One region of the Lysinibacillus sp. JK80 genome, then DNA from elsewhere that is predicted to be linked to it. Evidence: riboswitches for the same ligand, from Rfam matches in the RefSeq annotation. Region 1 holds a riboswitch; the other holds the start of a gene.
What was found. Region 1 has a riboswitch for S-adenosylmethionine ahead of HXV90_RS20400 (bifunctional homocysteine S-methyltransferase/methylenetetrahydrofolate reductase). Riboswitches for the same ligand answer to the same signal wherever they lie in the genome.
Positions count from the first base shown of each region.

Region 2: it holds a riboswitch for S-adenosylmethionine, as region 1 does, so the genes downstream of both, HXV90_RS13095 (MetQ/NlpA family ABC transporter substrate-binding protein) here and HXV90_RS20400 (bifunctional homocysteine S-methyltransferase/methylenetetrahydrofolate reductase) in region 1, are expected to answer to the same signal.

Region 1 covers NZ_CP058997.1:4,063,152-4,071,169, reverse strand. Annotated here, with positions in the region: gene HXV90_RS20410 (globin-coupled sensor protein) at 59-1,351, shown strand; gene HXV90_RS20405 (protoporphyrinogen oxidase) at 1,592-2,986, shown strand; SAM riboswitch class I at 3,086-3,186, shown strand; gene HXV90_RS20400 (bifunctional homocysteine S-methyltransferase/methylenetetrahydrofolate reductase) at 3,276-5,123, shown strand; gene metH (methionine synthase) at 5,116-8,018, shown strand, end outside.
Region 2 covers NZ_CP058997.1:2,565,878-2,573,895, forward strand. Annotated here, with positions in the region: gene HXV90_RS13080 (carbon-nitrogen family hydrolase) at 1-695, opposite strand, end outside; gene HXV90_RS13085 (pyridoxal phosphate-dependent aminotransferase) at 792-1,961, shown strand; gene HXV90_RS13090 (PPC domain-containing DNA-binding protein) at 2,007-2,507, opposite strand; SAM riboswitch class I at 2,630-2,734, shown strand; gene HXV90_RS13095 (MetQ/NlpA family ABC transporter substrate-binding protein) at 2,823-3,653, shown strand; gene HXV90_RS13100 (methionine ABC transporter ATP-binding protein) at 3,761-4,786, shown strand; gene HXV90_RS13105 (methionine ABC transporter permease) at 4,779-5,450, shown strand; gene HXV90_RS13110 (enoyl-CoA hydratase/isomerase family protein) at 5,464-6,243, shown strand; gene HXV90_RS13115 (alpha-hydroxy acid oxidase) at 6,258-7,418, shown strand; gene HXV90_RS13120 (CaiB/BaiF CoA transferase family protein) at 7,415-8,018, shown strand, end outside.

The DNA.
Region 1 (8,018 bases):
AAGGGATTTGATGTTTCTCAGCCTGATGAAAGTAAACGGAATGAAAGAGGGAAGATGTGTGATTTTTCAAAAACAAAGAAAGACGAAGGTATTGGATTTACAGCAATACACAGTGAAAATGGATTTGTCCTCTCGTCAATCGATGGCGAAGCAAATTGAAATGCTGAACTTAACGAAGAACGACTTACAATATTTAAAAGCTTTCCAGCCAATAGTTATGGATAATGTAGATCACATCGTAAACCGTTTTTACAACATGATTGGAACAGAGCATCATTTGGTAGATATTATCAGTCATCATAGTTCTGTAGAAAAGCTTAAAGTAACATTACGGCAACATATTATTGAAATGTTTAACGGAACCATTGATGAGATGTATTACCAAAGGCGTGTAAAAATTGCAAAGGTGCATGTCCACATTGGGCTTAGAACACAGTGGTATATCTGCGCATTCCAAGATTTATCGATATCATTTATTGATTTAGTCGAAAAAAATATAGAATTTCCACAAGATCAATTTAATACGATCAGAGCTATATCGAAAATTTGTAATTTTGAGCAACAACTCGTTTTAGAAGCTTTTGAAAACACTGTGGAACAACTGAAAGAAAAAATGGTTCATGAAAAAGAAGCGATTGAACGACAGATTGTAGATTCTTCGGAAGCACTTGCAGCTATCTCGCAGGAAACCAATAATTCATTTTGCTGCTTAAGTAAGCAATCTGACGAAATTAAACATTTGGCAAAAAAATCACTCGATGTGTCTACACTGGCTGAAAACCAAGCACTTGAGGGTCGCGAGCGTTTAAAAAATCAATCACAAAATATGCTCAATATTAGTCATTCTCTTCATGATATAGAAGAAAATATTGAACAATTATCAGGTATGTCTAAGGAAATGGAAACAATTATGAGTGTTGTGACCAATATTGCGAATCAAACGAATCTATTGGCTTTAAATGCTGCAATTGAAGCAGCACGTGCTGGGGAAGCGGGAAAGGGCTTTAGCGTAGTGGCCGATGAAGTACGTAAATTATCAATTCAGACAAAAGAATCTGTTACAGCGGTGGCTTTGTTATTGAAAAAGACAGGTGAACGAACAGAGAAATTAGAGTATTCTTTGACCAACATTCAAGATGAAGTTGCAGCAGGTGAAGAAAATATGTTACAAACTGAAGGCCAATTTACGAGTATATTGGGAGCCATGACAGAAGCAAAAGATCAAAATGAGTGTATGGCAACAAAAATACAAGCAATTGTAGGCATATTAAGTGAATTAGGCACTTCATTTACTGAGGTAACAAATTCAGCTGAAAAATTAGCGAGCTTTGCGCAAAATTTAAAAGGATAGACTACTAACATTTACATTCTATTTTTCATATTTTTAGACGTAATAAACACTATAGTACCTATTTAAATGTTTGTTGTGAAGTTATCGCTATAGAGGATCAATTTTATAGAGATTCAGAAAGTAAGAGCTATTTCACTGATGAAATAGCTCTATTTTTGCTAAATTTGTAAAGGGTTTAACGTAATTTTCAATGAAAAAAGGATTATACTGTAGAAAGAATGAATAATAGGGGCGGTTATGATGAAAACAGTTGTTGTTTTAGGCGGCGGTATTACAGGACTATGTACAATGCATTATTTGCAACGTCAAGTGAAGGAACATAATTTAAATGTTCGTCTAGTGCTTATAGAAAAAAATACATATTTAGGAGGCAAATTATATTCAGCACATGAACAAGGTTTCATCATGGAAACGGGTGCTGATTCTATTGTAGCCCGTCATCAAGGCGTTATGGAACTCGTGCAGGAGCTTGATTTTGAGGCGGAATTAGTTTACAACGAAACAGGTATTTCTTATATTTATACGAATAATGAGTTACATGCTATTCCGGCAGATTCAACTTTCGGAATACCGATGAGTGTAGCATCCTTAGAGGAAAGTACACTTATTTCCGAGCAGGGAAAAAAAGAAGCGTTGAAGGATTTAACATTGCCAAACAATGGCTTCACAAAGGAAAGTTCAATTGGTGAATTTTTAACTTACTATTTAGGAGAGGAACTGGTGAAAAACCAAATTGCACCAGTCCTTGCAGGTGTTTATTCGGGAGATTTACATCAGCTTTCTATTGGCTCTACTTTACCGTATTTAATTGATTATAAGAATGATTTTGGAAGTATTATTAAAGGCTTTGATGCGAATCGTGAGCAATTTGTTAAAGCAGCGAACAAAAAATTTATATCCTTTAAAAATGGTTTATCTTCTTTAATTGATCGACTTGAACAAACCTTATCCGATGTAGAAATTATCAAGGGTGTTACTACACTAAATGTTCAAAAACAAGATAAGAACTACACAATTTCCTTAGCTAATGGTGAAATTATTGAGTCAGATTATGTCGTTTTAGCATTACCGAACCATACTGTACAAAATCTGCTACAGGATGAATCTTTAAACCGCTATTTTGACCAATTTACGACAGCGTCAGCGATTACTATCTATTTAGGTTTTGATGTGCCAGACGCTAAATTGCCAGCAGATGGAACGGGCTATATTGTTTCCCATAATTCAGACGTAACTTGTAATGCGGCAACTTGGACTAGTCGTAAATGGAAGCATACATCGAAAGAAAATAAATTACTTGTGCGACTCTTTTATAAGAGCATCAATCCAGCCTATGAGCAACTACGCGCCATGACGGATGAAGAATTGGCAGCAGTTGCTTTAGAAGATGTGAGAAAGAGCCTAGGAATAGAGGAGCAGCCAACCGTTGTGAATGTAACAAAATGGATTGATCAAATGCCTAAATATGATCTAGCGCATCGTGAAGCATTACAAGGATTACTACAAGAATTACATGAGAAATATCCTAATTTATCGATTGCAGGGTGCTCGTATTTTGGCGTAGGTATTGGTGCTTGCATTCAAAACGGGAAAAAAATTGGTGAAGAGCTTGCAAAGGAACTTGCCAATTTCTAGGGTTTTAAGTGGAAAAAAACTTTGTTATGTGAAATAGTCTTGACTCATTCGTCAGTAAACGATATGATTCTTTTAATTATTTAAAAAATTCATACTTAATTCTTATCAAGAGAAGCAGAGGGACTGGCCCATTGAAGCTTCAGCAACCAACTTTATTGTCAGGTGCTAAATCCAGAAGACCGTTGAGTCGAAGATGAGAAGGAACAACAATGATGAATCGTTAAAGCCTTCTTTTTTTATGAAAGAAGGCTTTTTATTATATAGAGACATAGGAAGAGAGGCTAATTTTATGGGATTGCTTGAAAGGTTAAAAACGCATGTATTGACGGCAGACGGTGCAATAGGCACAGTGCTATATGGCTATGGATTGGAGTATTGCCATGAGGAAATGAATGTTCAGAGACCCGAGTTAATTGAAAAGATTCATAGAGAATATATTGCAGCTGGTGCTGACATCATTCAAACGAATACGTACGGTGCAAATGCCATTAAATTAGCTCGCTATGGATTGGAATCACGTGTCCAACAATTTAATGAAGCTGCTGTCACCATCGCAAAACGAGCAGCGGCTGATGGCGGTCAATTTGTTTTAGGAACAATTGGTGGTATTCGGGGAATTCGTAAAAGTGATGCAACCTTGGATGAAATATTAGCGACTATTGAAGAACAAGCAAGCGTCTTACTTGCAGGGAATCCAGATGGCCTTTTACTTGAAACTTATTATGATTTTGAAGAATTAACAGCAACCTTAAAGATGCTACGAGAAAAAACAAAATTGCCGATTATTGCACAAGTTTCTATGCATGAGCCCGGTGTTCTACAAAATGGGATGTCTTTAAATAATGCTCTCCATGAGCTTGAAGCCCTAGGTGCTGATATTGTTGGTGTCAATTGTCGACTAGGTCCACACCATACAATTCAGGCATTTGAAGGTGTAGAACTTCCTAATAAGGCATTTATGTCGGCCTATCCAAATGCATCACTACTGGACTTAGAGGATGGGCGTGTCGTTTATGAATCAGAAGCTGATTATTTTGGTCGAGCGGCTGTTGAATTGCGTGATCAAGGTGTACGTTTAATAGGGGGCTGCTGTGGTACAACACCCAAACATATTGCAGCAGCAAAGAAGTATTTAGAAGAGTTATCACCGGTTCAGGAGAAGCTTGCGAAGCCTAAAAAGATTGAGATTGTTCGGGAAGCGGAGCCAACAAAGTATGAGCCTCTTCATGAAAAAGTTAAACGTGAACGTTCTGTCATAGTAGAGTTGGATACGCCTAGACATTTAGAGATTGATGGGTTCCTTGAAGGAGCAAAGCAATTATATGATGCAGGTGCAGATGTAGTTATGATGGCAGACAATTCATTGGCCTCTCCACGTATTAGCAATATTGCAATGGGCGCATTGTTGAAGAGCTCACATGGTGTACGCCCACTAACTCATATTACATGTCGAGACCGTAATTTAATTGGTCTACAATCTCATTTAATGGGGTTAAATGCTTTAGGTATTCATGATGTGTTGGCCGTTACGGGTGATCCAACGAAAGTAGGAGATTTCCCAGGTGCGACAAGTGTTTATGATGTATCTTCCATGGAGCTAATTCAATTAATTAAGCAATTAAATGAAGGGGTCTCTTTCTCAGGTAAGCCACTTCGTAAAAAAGCAAATTTTTCAGTTGCTGCTGCATTTAATCCAAACGTCCGTGTGTTAGATCGTGCTGTGACACGCTTGGAGAAGAAAATTGAGCATGGGGCAGACTACTTCATTTCTCAACCAGTATATACGAAAGAGAAAATTGTAGAGATTTATGAGGCAACAAAGCATTTACAAGCTCCAATTTACATTGGTATTATGCCTGTTACGAGTTATAAAAGTGCTGAATTTTTACATCATGAAGTGCCAGGTATCAAATTATCTGAAGATGCCTTAACAAGAATGAAAGCATGTGGAGAAGATAAAGAAAAGGCAACCTTGGAAGGGATTGCTATTGCCAAAGAATTAGTAGAAGTGGCTACGCAATATTTCAATGGGATTTACCTTATTACACCATTTTTACGTTACGACGTGACACTAGAGTTGATGAAATATATAGAGCAATTGGATGAACAGAAAAAAGGAGTAAGTATACATGGCTAAGCACTCGATTGAAGAGCAACTAGAGAAACGTATTTTAATTCTTGATGGCGCAATGGGAACAATGCTACAAAATGAAAATTTATCAGCAGAGGATTTTGGTGGCGAGGAACTTGATGGCTGTAATGAAAATCTTGTGCTTACTAGACCAGATGTCATTGAAAAAATTCACCATAAATACTTAGAGGCAGGCGCAGATATTATTTGTACAAATACATTTGGTGGGACGCCTCTTGTGTTAAATGAATATGATCTTGGCACAAAAGCAGAAGAAATTAATAAGCGTGCAGTGGAAATTGCTCGCCAAGCAGTTGATCGTTATTCGACATCGGATTGGCCACGTTTTGTTGCAGGGGCTATGGGGCCAACAACAAAAACGTTATCAGTAACAGGTGGTATTACATTTGAAGAGCTAGAGGAAAATTTTTATGTACAGGCAAAAGCTTTAATTGAGGCAGGAGCCGACGTTTTGTTATTAGAAACAAGTCAGGATATGCTCAATGTCAAAGCAGGCACACTTGGTGTAAAGCGCGCTTTTGCATCAACGGGAAAAGAGCTACCTGTCATGATTTCAGGAACAATAGAACCGATGGGTACAACGCTTGCAGGGCAAACAATTGATGCCTTTTATATTTCGATCGAGCATATTAAACCATTATCAGTTGGCCTAAACTGTGCGACGGGACCTGAGTTTATGACGGATCACATTCGTTCATTAGCAGAGCTTTCAACAGGCTATATTAGCTGTTACCCAAATGCTGGCTTACCAGATGAAGAAGGGTGTTATCATGAATCACCAGAATCGCTATCGCAAAAATTAAAAGGCTTTGCAGAAAAGGGTTGGCTTAATATTGTAGGTGGATGTTGTGGGACGACACCCGCTCATATTGCAGCTATTCGTGAGATCTTAAAAGATGAAAAACCTCGTCAATTACCAGAAAAAACACATGGTCATGCGGTATCAGGAATTGAACCGTTATTGTATGACGATTCTATGCGTCCGTTATTTATTGGGGAGAGAACAAATGTAATCGGCTCTCGTAAATTTAAGAATTTAATCATTGACGGGAAATTTGAGGAGGCCGCAGAGATTGCACGTGCTCAAGTCAAAAATGGTGCACATGTTATTGATATTTGTTTAGCCAACCCTGATCGCGATGAATTAGCCGATATGCGCGGATTTATGCAGGAGGTTGTAAAAAAAGTTAAGGTGCCTCTTGTGATTGACTCAACTGATGAAAAAGTAATTGAGGAAGCATTAAAGTTTTCACAAGGGAAAGCCATCATTAACTCTATTAATTTAGAGGATGGTGAAGAACGATTTGATGCAGTATTACCACTCGTGAAAAAATATGGTGCATCATTAGTTGTTGGAACGATAGATGAAAAGGGGATGGCGGTTGACCGTCATCGAAAGCTCGAAATTGCCGAGCGCTCCTATCAACTTTTAACGGAAAAATGGGGGATTGCACCAGAGGATATCATTTTCGACCCATTAATGTTCCCTGTAGGAACTGGGGATGAGCAGTATATTGGTTCAGCGCTAGAAACAATTGAAGGTATTCGTCTCATCAAAGAAAAATTGCCGCAGACATTGACTGTACTTGGCGTAAGTAATATCTCATTTGGCTTACCACCTGTTGGTCGTGAAGTACTGAATGCTGTTTATCTCTATCATTGTACACAGGCGGGCTTAGATTATGCCATTGTTAATACAGAGAAATTGGAGCGTTATGCATCCATCCCTGAAGAGGAAATCAAACTCGCAAATGACCTGCTCTTTAATACAAATGATGAAACATTAGCAGTGTTTACAGATTTTTATCGAGATAAAAAGAAGGAAAAAACGGAAGCTGATATTCCAAAAACGGTTGAAGGTCGTTTAGCTTACTATATATTAGAAGGTACAAAAGAAGGGCTAATTGAGGATTTAGACGCTGCACGAGAAATCTTCGAGGCGCCACTTGATATAATTAATGGTCCTTTAATGGAGGGCATGGCTGAGGTAGGTCGATTATTTAATGATAATCAACTCATTGTAGCAGAGGTTTTACAATCAGCAGGTGTGATGAAGGCCGCAGTTGCTCATTTAGAGCAATTCATGGAGAAGGATGAAGAGAGTGCTGGAAAAGGGAAAATGGTACTTGCTACAGTAAAAGGTGATGTTCACGATATTGGGAAAAACCTTGTTGATATTATATTAAGTAATAATGGCTATAAGGTAGTCGATTTGGGCATTAAAGTAACCCCTGCCCAATTGATTGAAGCAATTCGTAAGGAAAAACCTGATTTTATTGGGCTGTCAGGTTTACTCGTAAAATCAGCGCAACAGATGGTCATTACTGCTCAGGATTTTAAAGAGGCGGGAATTGATGTTCCTATTTTAGTTGGTGGTGCTGCACTTTCACGTCGTTTTACTGAAACAAAAATTGCAGATGAATATGGTGGTCCTGTTATTTATGCAAAGGATGCTATGCAAGGCTTAGAGCAAGCGAATCTATTAATGGGTGAAGGGACACGTGAAAATTTCTTAGCAGAAATTGAAGAATCCCGTCAAAAACGTTTAGCGGCCGATGAAAAACGAGCTGCTCGTCCGTCAAAAGAGGTAACAATAAAGCCTGCACGAACAGTAAAAGGAGCGCCAGTATTTTTACCAGCGGATTTACGACGTCATGTGAAAAAAGACTATTCTGTATCTCATTTATACCCTTATGTTAATATGCGTACATTACTGGGACACCATCTAGGCTTGAAAGGGCAAGTTCAGCAATTGCTTGATGCGGGCGATTCAAGAGCAACAGAGCTCAAGGATTTAGTAGATGATTATTTAAAAAGTGATCTATTAAAGCCATCAGGTTTGTATCAATTTTTCCCTGCTCAAGCAGATGGTGATGATGT
Region 2 (8,018 bases), 1.5 Mb from region 1:
ATCACTGCTACTTCCTCATCCTCAGCACCTACCCATAATACTTCTCCCCAAGGCTGAATAATCATAGACTGCCCATTAAAATTTTCTACCTTTTTCGAAATACGATTTACTGCAATGACAAAGCATTGATTTTCAATTGCACGAGCCTGTAGCAACGTTTTCCAATGGTCAATCCTTGGAGTTGGCCACTGCGCTGGTACAAATAATACCTTTGCTCCTTGTAATGCATGTGCACGTAACCATTCTGGGAAGCGAATATCATAGCAAATGACACCAGCAGCTTCAATATCATCTAAAGCAAAACGATTCATTTCATCCCCTGCTTCCAAGTAAAGATGCTCGTCCATTAAACGGAAAAGATGTGCCTTGCTATATTCCCCAACAAGTTCTCCATTACGATCAAAGGTATACATCGTATTATAAAATTTATCGCCTTTCTTTGTTGAAACAGAGCCCCCTACAATATGTACATCAAGTTCCTTAGCAAGTTTAGCCAAAAAGGCCTTTGTCCGCTCACCATTGATATCTGCTAGCTCAGGCAGTTTCTCTAAAGCATAGCCTGTATTCCACATTTCAGGTAACACTATGATTTCTGCCCCATTTTTTGCAGCTTCACGAATCTTATCCTCGGCACGTTCAAAATTTTCTTCAACTTTGCCAAAGCCAACATTTAATTGAATACAACCGATTTTCATCTCTATTCCTCCTCTAGACAATTAACAGAAAAAGTAATACTATTTGCTTCATATTCTTCAATAATAATTATTATATTCTGAAAAAGGTGATCATGCATGGAATTCTCTAAAAAACTACAGCAACTACCCACTCAATTTTTTGCAGCACTCGTTCAAAAAGTAAACTTGGCTCTAGAAGAAGGGCGTGATGTCATTAACCTTGGGCAAGGAAATCCCGATCAGCCAACGCCTATTCACATCATTCAAGCATTACAGGAAGCAGCTGAAAATCCTCAAAACCACAAATATTCACCATTTAGAGGTCTCGCTGAATTACGCCAAGCTGCTGCGGACTTTTATCAACGTGAATATCAGGTAGAACTAAATCCAGATACAGAGGTAGCGATTCTTGGTGGAACAAAAATTGGTCTAGTTGAGCTACCTTTAGCTGTGTTAAACCCTGGTGACACGATGCTCTTACCAGATCCTGGCTATCCAGATTACCTATCAGGTGTTGTACTAGGAGACGTCAATTTTGAAGTAATGCCCCTTTTTGCTGAAAATGATTTCTTACCTGATTATCATGCATTACCTGATGAAGTGAAAGAAAAAGCAAAGCTTCTTTACTTAAATTACCCGAACAACCCTACAGGTGGTACAGCATCACTTGCGTTTTTTGAAGAGACCGTTCGCTTTGCGAAGGAGCACAATATTATCGTATCACATGATTTTGCTTATGGGGCAATAGGATTTGACGGTAATAAACCAGTTAGCTTCCTTCAAGCAAAGGGTGCAAAAGAAGTAGGAGTTGAAATGTATACATTATCGAAAACCTATAATATGGCTGGCTGGCGTATAGGCTTCGCTGTAGGGAATGCCGAGATTATTGCTGCTATTAATCTAATCCAGGATCATCTGTTTTGTAGTCAATTCCCTGCCATTCAACAAGCCGCAGCAGTAGCACTGACGGCTTCCCAACAATGTGCATGTGAACTACGAGCTACTTATGAGCGTCGCCGCAATGTACTCATTGAAGAAGCTCGAAGAATTGGCTGGCATGTTACGGCTCCAAAAGGCTCCTTCTTCGCATGGCTCCCTGTACCATTAGGCTATACAAGTGAACAGTTTGCTGATCTTTTGCTCGAAAAAGCTGATATCGCTGTAGCAGCAGGTAATGGCTTCGGTCAATATGGTGAAGGCTATGTTCGCGTAGGATTGCTGGTTAGTGAGGAGCGCTTACGTGAAGCAATCCATAGAATCGAGCAATTACAATTGTTTAAAAGATAATGACGCCATATCCTGTAGCTATCCCTAGCTACAGGATTATTACTATTATTCAATTTTCCTTGGTTGCCCTAAACCATTTTCTAATGGATAAAATTGAACATGACCTGTTTCATCATCCCATTTTCGAATATGTTGAATCCCTTGTACCTCTGCCAACACGATATCAGCAGTAATAACAGGGTTGCCCCCTTTTATTAAATGCCCACCTGATACAACACCCCATTGATCGCTCATAGAACCATGGAAATGTGTCTCATATCCACCATCTCGCTTACACACCACACCTGAACCTTGAATAAATTCTAATGGTCCCTCTTTTTCAATCACATCACTAAAACGAACTTGAATTTGAACTGTTGCATCTGGCACTAAATAAACAAAGCTACTTTTTTGAAAGCTGCCAATACAGCTTACAATTGTTGCTGACTCTATACTATTCTCTTCGCAAAGCGCTTCAATCCCTTCAATGATATCTGTTCCCGTTAGAAAACGAGCACTAATAACCTTACCAAATGAACCTATACCATAATTAACTCTTACAGACATTGTTATCCCTCTTTTGCGTCGAAATATTATAATTATATAAAAAATTTAAAAATTATTTATTGACTTACTATACCCTATAAATTATATTAGTTCTATCGGAATTACAAAAAAATATTATAAATCTCTTATCAAGAGTAGCTGAGGGACTGGCCCTATGAAGCTCGGCAACCTCCTTTTTAAAGGAAGGTGCTAAATCCTGCAAACGATCTTCGTTTGATAGATAAGAGAGGACATCTTTTCATGAGCCTCTCTTAATTTGTAAGAGAGTTTTTTTATTTTCAAAAAACCGATAAAAACAATCTTGGAGGTATTTTCATGAAAAAGAAAAATAAATTTTTAGTAGGTTTAGCAAGTTTAACATTAGTAGCGGCTTTAGCAGGCTGTGGCTCTAAAGAAGATAGTAAAAGCCAAGCTGAAGGAATTGATGAAAAGAAAATCGTTGTAGGCGTCACTTCTGGTCCACACGAACAAATTGCAGAAGTAGCCGCTAAAGTAGCAAAAGAAAATGGGCTAAAAGTTGAACTAAAATCATTTTCTGACTATGTTTTACCTAATACATCCTTAGCTGAAGGTGATCTTGATGCGAACAGCTATCAACACGAGCCTTTCCTAGATACATTTAATAAAGACCATGATACAGATTTAGTACCAGTGGGCAAGACGATTTTAAATCCAATGGGTATCTACTCTGAAAAATATAAATCCTTTGATGACATTCCTGACGGTGCAACGTTTGGCCTACCAAATGACCCAACGAATGGAGCACGTGCCCTCTTTGTTTTACAGGAAGCTGGCTATATTAAGTTAAAAGAGGGTGCAGACTTAACAGCCTCGATCCGTGATGTAGAAGAAAACATAAAGAATTTAAAATTCATTGAATTAGAGGCAGCTCAAATTCCTAAACAACTTAGTGAAGTAGATGTAGCAGCTATTAATACAAACTTTGCACTAGAGGCTGGCATTAACCCTAAAGATGACTCTATTTTATTGGAATCTACTGATTCTCCATACGTGAACTATATTGTTGTACGTGCTGAAAATGAAAATGATCCAACAATTAAAAAGTTCGTTGAGGCTTACCAATCTGACGAAGTGCGTCAATTCATCGAAGAGGAATTCAAAGGTTCTGTAATCCCTAGCTGGTAATATGTTCAGAAAGCTTCTATAAAGCCGAAGAATCTGCTGAAATTCCCCAATGGGAAGACGAGCAGATTCTTGCTTTTTAGAAGGTTGAGAAAGGAGCAAACAATCGCATGATTCAATTACAAAATATCTCAAAAGAATTTAAATCGAAAAAAGGCATCATAAAAGCTGTGGATGGCATCAACCTTCACGTAAAAAGGGGACAAATTCATGGTGTAATCGGCTATAGTGGTGCTGGTAAAAGTACACTCATTCGTTGCGTTAATCTACTAGAACGTCCTACAGCAGGAAAAGTAGTGATAGACAATGTAGACATTACGACCCTTTCTCTTCACGAATTACGTCAAACACGCCAAAAAATCGGGATGATCTTCCAGCACTTTAATCTCTTAAAAACAGCAACAGTTTACAATAATATTGCAGTTCCCTTAAAGCTACTAGGCTATAAAGAGGCGGAAGTAAAAAACCGAGTAGCTAAGTATGCTGAAATTGTCGGTTTAACAGATAAACTAGATAGTTACCCAAATCAACTTTCAGGTGGTCAAAAACAGCGTGTGGCTATTGCACGTGCCTTAGCACAGGAACCAGAGATTTTACTTAGTGACGAAGCAACAAGTGCACTTGATCCTGAGACAACGGAAGCCATTCTTGAATTGTTGTTAAAAATTAATCGTGAATTAGGCATTACGATTCTGCTCATCACACATGAAATGAATGTAATTCAAAAAATTTGCGATGAGGTTTCTGTTCTAGAATCAGGGAAAGTTGTGGAATTTGGCACAGCGATTGAACTTTTTGCGAAACCGAAGCACCCTACAACGCGAAAGTTTTTGAATACAATTTCACAACGTAATTTATCCCCTTCTCTTATTGAGCAATTAAATGTTTCAGGAAGTGTAATCCGTTTAACATTCCTTGGTGAAAGTACTGGTAAGCCATTATTAGCAGAAGTCACTAAGGTATATGATGTGCAACCAAATATTTTAACAGCTAATATTATTGAATTAAAAAACGGTATTGTCGGCAATATTGTGGTGCATTTACATGGCGAAACGCAGATTGTCCAAAAGGCGTTAACGTATTTTTCAGAAAATGGCGTGGCAGTGGAAGAATTAGGAGGTGCGTTCAATGAGTAGTATCCAAAGCTTCTTTACAGATTGGTCAGATGTTATTGGCAAAGCAATTATCGAAACATTTCAAATGGTCGGAATTTCATTATTTTTCTCCATTCTGATTGGCATTCCATTAGGGCTATTAATCGTTTTAACACGACCAGGACAATCCTTTGAAAATAAATTTTTCTATCAGTTTTTTAATCTATTTATCAATATTGTTCGCTCTGTTCCATTTATCATTTTACTATTCTTCATCTTACCTTTTACCAAGTTAATTGTAGGTACAACAATTGGTGTTAAAGGTGTAATCGTTCCACTAGTTGTTTACACAGCTCCTTATATTGCACGACTGATGGAGTCTGCGCTTTTAGAAGTGGATTCCGGAGTAGTAGAAGCCTACACAGCCATGGGTATTAAACGTCGCCATATCATTTGGCATGTCCTATTACGTGAAGCGCGACCATCTATTATTTTAGGCTTAACAATTGCCACAATAGGATTAATTGGTGCAACAGCAATGGCAGGAATGGTTGGTGCTGGCGGTTTAGGTGACCTTGCCTATCGTTATGGTCATTTGCGCTATGAGGTTGATGTGATGTATGCAACTGTCTTTATCTTAATCATCCTTGTGCAGAGCATTCAATCCATTGGTAACCGCTTCGCCGCGAAGTTGAAAAAAGATTAAGAGGAGAATGAAGATGACAAACGAAATTTATGTAGAGAAAAATGGCTATATTGCAACGTTAGTATTAAACCGCCCGGATAAACGGAATTCTTTATCAAGGGCAATGTTTCAAGCCATAGTAGACCAACTAGAGCTGCTCCGTATAGATTCTTCCATCAAACTTTTAATTGTTCGCGGTGTCAATGAAGTAGCCTTTTCTTCCGGTGCAGATATTAGCGAGTTTTTAGATGTTCGTTATGCTACAGACAATGCTAAAGCCTATAATGAATTGGCTCTAAAGGCGATCGATGCTCTCTATAAATTTCCACACCCGACAATTGCTATGATTCAGGGCTTAGCAATTGGTGGTGGCTTAGAGTTAGCAAATGCTTGTGATTTTAGAATAGCAACGCCTAAGAGTAAGCTAGGCATTACCGCTGCAAACATAGGTATTGTCTATAATTTAGAAAGCACGAAACGTCTCATCAATATTGTTGGTGTCGCTAAGGCAAAGGAAATTTTGTACACAGCAACTATTTTTACAGCTGAAGAAGGAAAAAATATTGGTTTAATCACGGCCCTACACGAACCAGAGGAAATTGATGAGGCGACATTGCAATTCGCTGAACATTTATTAAGTAAATCATCCATTGCAAACGCAGGCATCAAAAAAATTATCCAAGCAATTGTTGATGGTGAAATTGAAGAAAACGATGAGCTGGCACAGTTAGTTTTGGATTCATTTAGTTCAGACGATTATAACGAAGGTATTCAAGCCTTTTTAAATAAAAGAAAGCCTATTTTCAATAAATAAGTGAGGTAGTAACGATGACAAACATAACTGATGGCGATCTACTCTTAAAAAATATAACTGCACAAGCCCCCTTCCCCATTTGCTTTGCAGATTTAGAAAAGGCCGTAGCGGAAAAAATCGATGCTGGCCCTTTTGGCTACATCCGTTCAGGTGCTGGCGGTGAACAAACACTGCGCAATAATCGTGCAGCTTTTGAGAAGTATTCCATTGTTCCCCGATTTTTAAATGATGTGTCACACGTTGATACATCGGTTCATTTGTTTGGTAAAACATATCCAACTCCTTTGCTTTTTGCTCCTGTGGGCATGAACGGAATGGTTCACGATGAAGGTGAGCTTGCCGTTGCACGTGCCGCCCAGTTTTTAAATATCCCTTATATACAAAGCACTGTGTCCACTTTTGCTCTTGAAGAAGTTGCTCAAGCTGCGCCTTCTGCAACAAAATGGTTTCAATTATATTGGTCTACTAATGAAGAAATTGCTTTTAGCATGGCTGCACGTGCGGAGGAAGCTGGATTTGAAGCGATCGTTTTAACTGTCGACACCGTAATGCTAGGCTGGCGTGAAGAAGATGTACGCAATCAATTTTCACCATTGAAGCTAGGCTATGCAAGAGGAAATTATATGAATGATCCTGTTTTTACAGCCACTTTACCTGATGATTCATTCGAATCCTACGTACAAGGTGTCTTGCAAAATGTCTTCCACCCAACACTTAATTGGGAGCATGTTCGAGAGCTAAAAAAACGCACCAACCTTCCTATATTATTGAAGGGAATTTTACATCCTGAAGATGCAAAACATGCTATCGACAATGGTATTGATGGCATTATTGTATCAAACCATGGTGGCCGTCAATTAGATGGTGTGATTGGTTCACTTGATGCCCTTCCTGCTATTGTGAAAGTTGTGAATGGACAAATTCCTATTATATTAGATAGTGGTATATATCGTGGCATGGATGCCTTAAAAGCACTTGCTTTAGGAGCGAATGCAGTTGCAATTGGACGTCCTTTCGTCTATGGACTAGCCCTTGAGGGACAACAAGGTGTCGAAAAGGTGATGACCAATCTTTATGATGAATTAAAGGTTTCTATCGCATTAGCCGGTGCTACCTCTGTCAAAGGATTACGCAACATCACATTAGTCAAACAGGATGGGACTGAGGGTAAATGAAACAAGCATTACAAGGATTAAAGGTTATCGATTTATCACAAGTCTTAGCAGGTCCCTATTGCACCATGGTATTAGCAGATATGGGTGCAGAAGTTATCAAAATTGAAAAATACCCAAATGGAGACGATACCCGTACAATGGGTCCATTCGTTAATGAAGAAAGTCATATGTATATGATGGTTAATCGTAATAAAAAAGGTGTCTGCATCAATTTAAAAACGACTGAAGGACTGACTTTATTTAAAGAATTGATTCAATCTGTTGATGTACTTGTGGAAAATTATCGACCAGGTGTCACGAAAAAGCTTGGTATTGATTATGACACATTAAAAGCCATCAATCCTGGCCTAATTTACTGCTCTATTTCTGGTTATGGTCAAACAGGTCCTTATAGTCAAAAGGGTGGCTATGATATTATGGCTCAGGGTCTGAGTGGCTTAATGCATATGACAGGTGAAGCAGATGGACGACCTGTAAAAGTTGGCTTTGCGGTGAATGATATTGCTGCTGCACAAACAGCCTTACAATCGATTTTAATGGCCTATATTTATAAGCTTCGTAGTGGTGAAGGTCAATATATTGATGTGTCCTTAGTGGAGT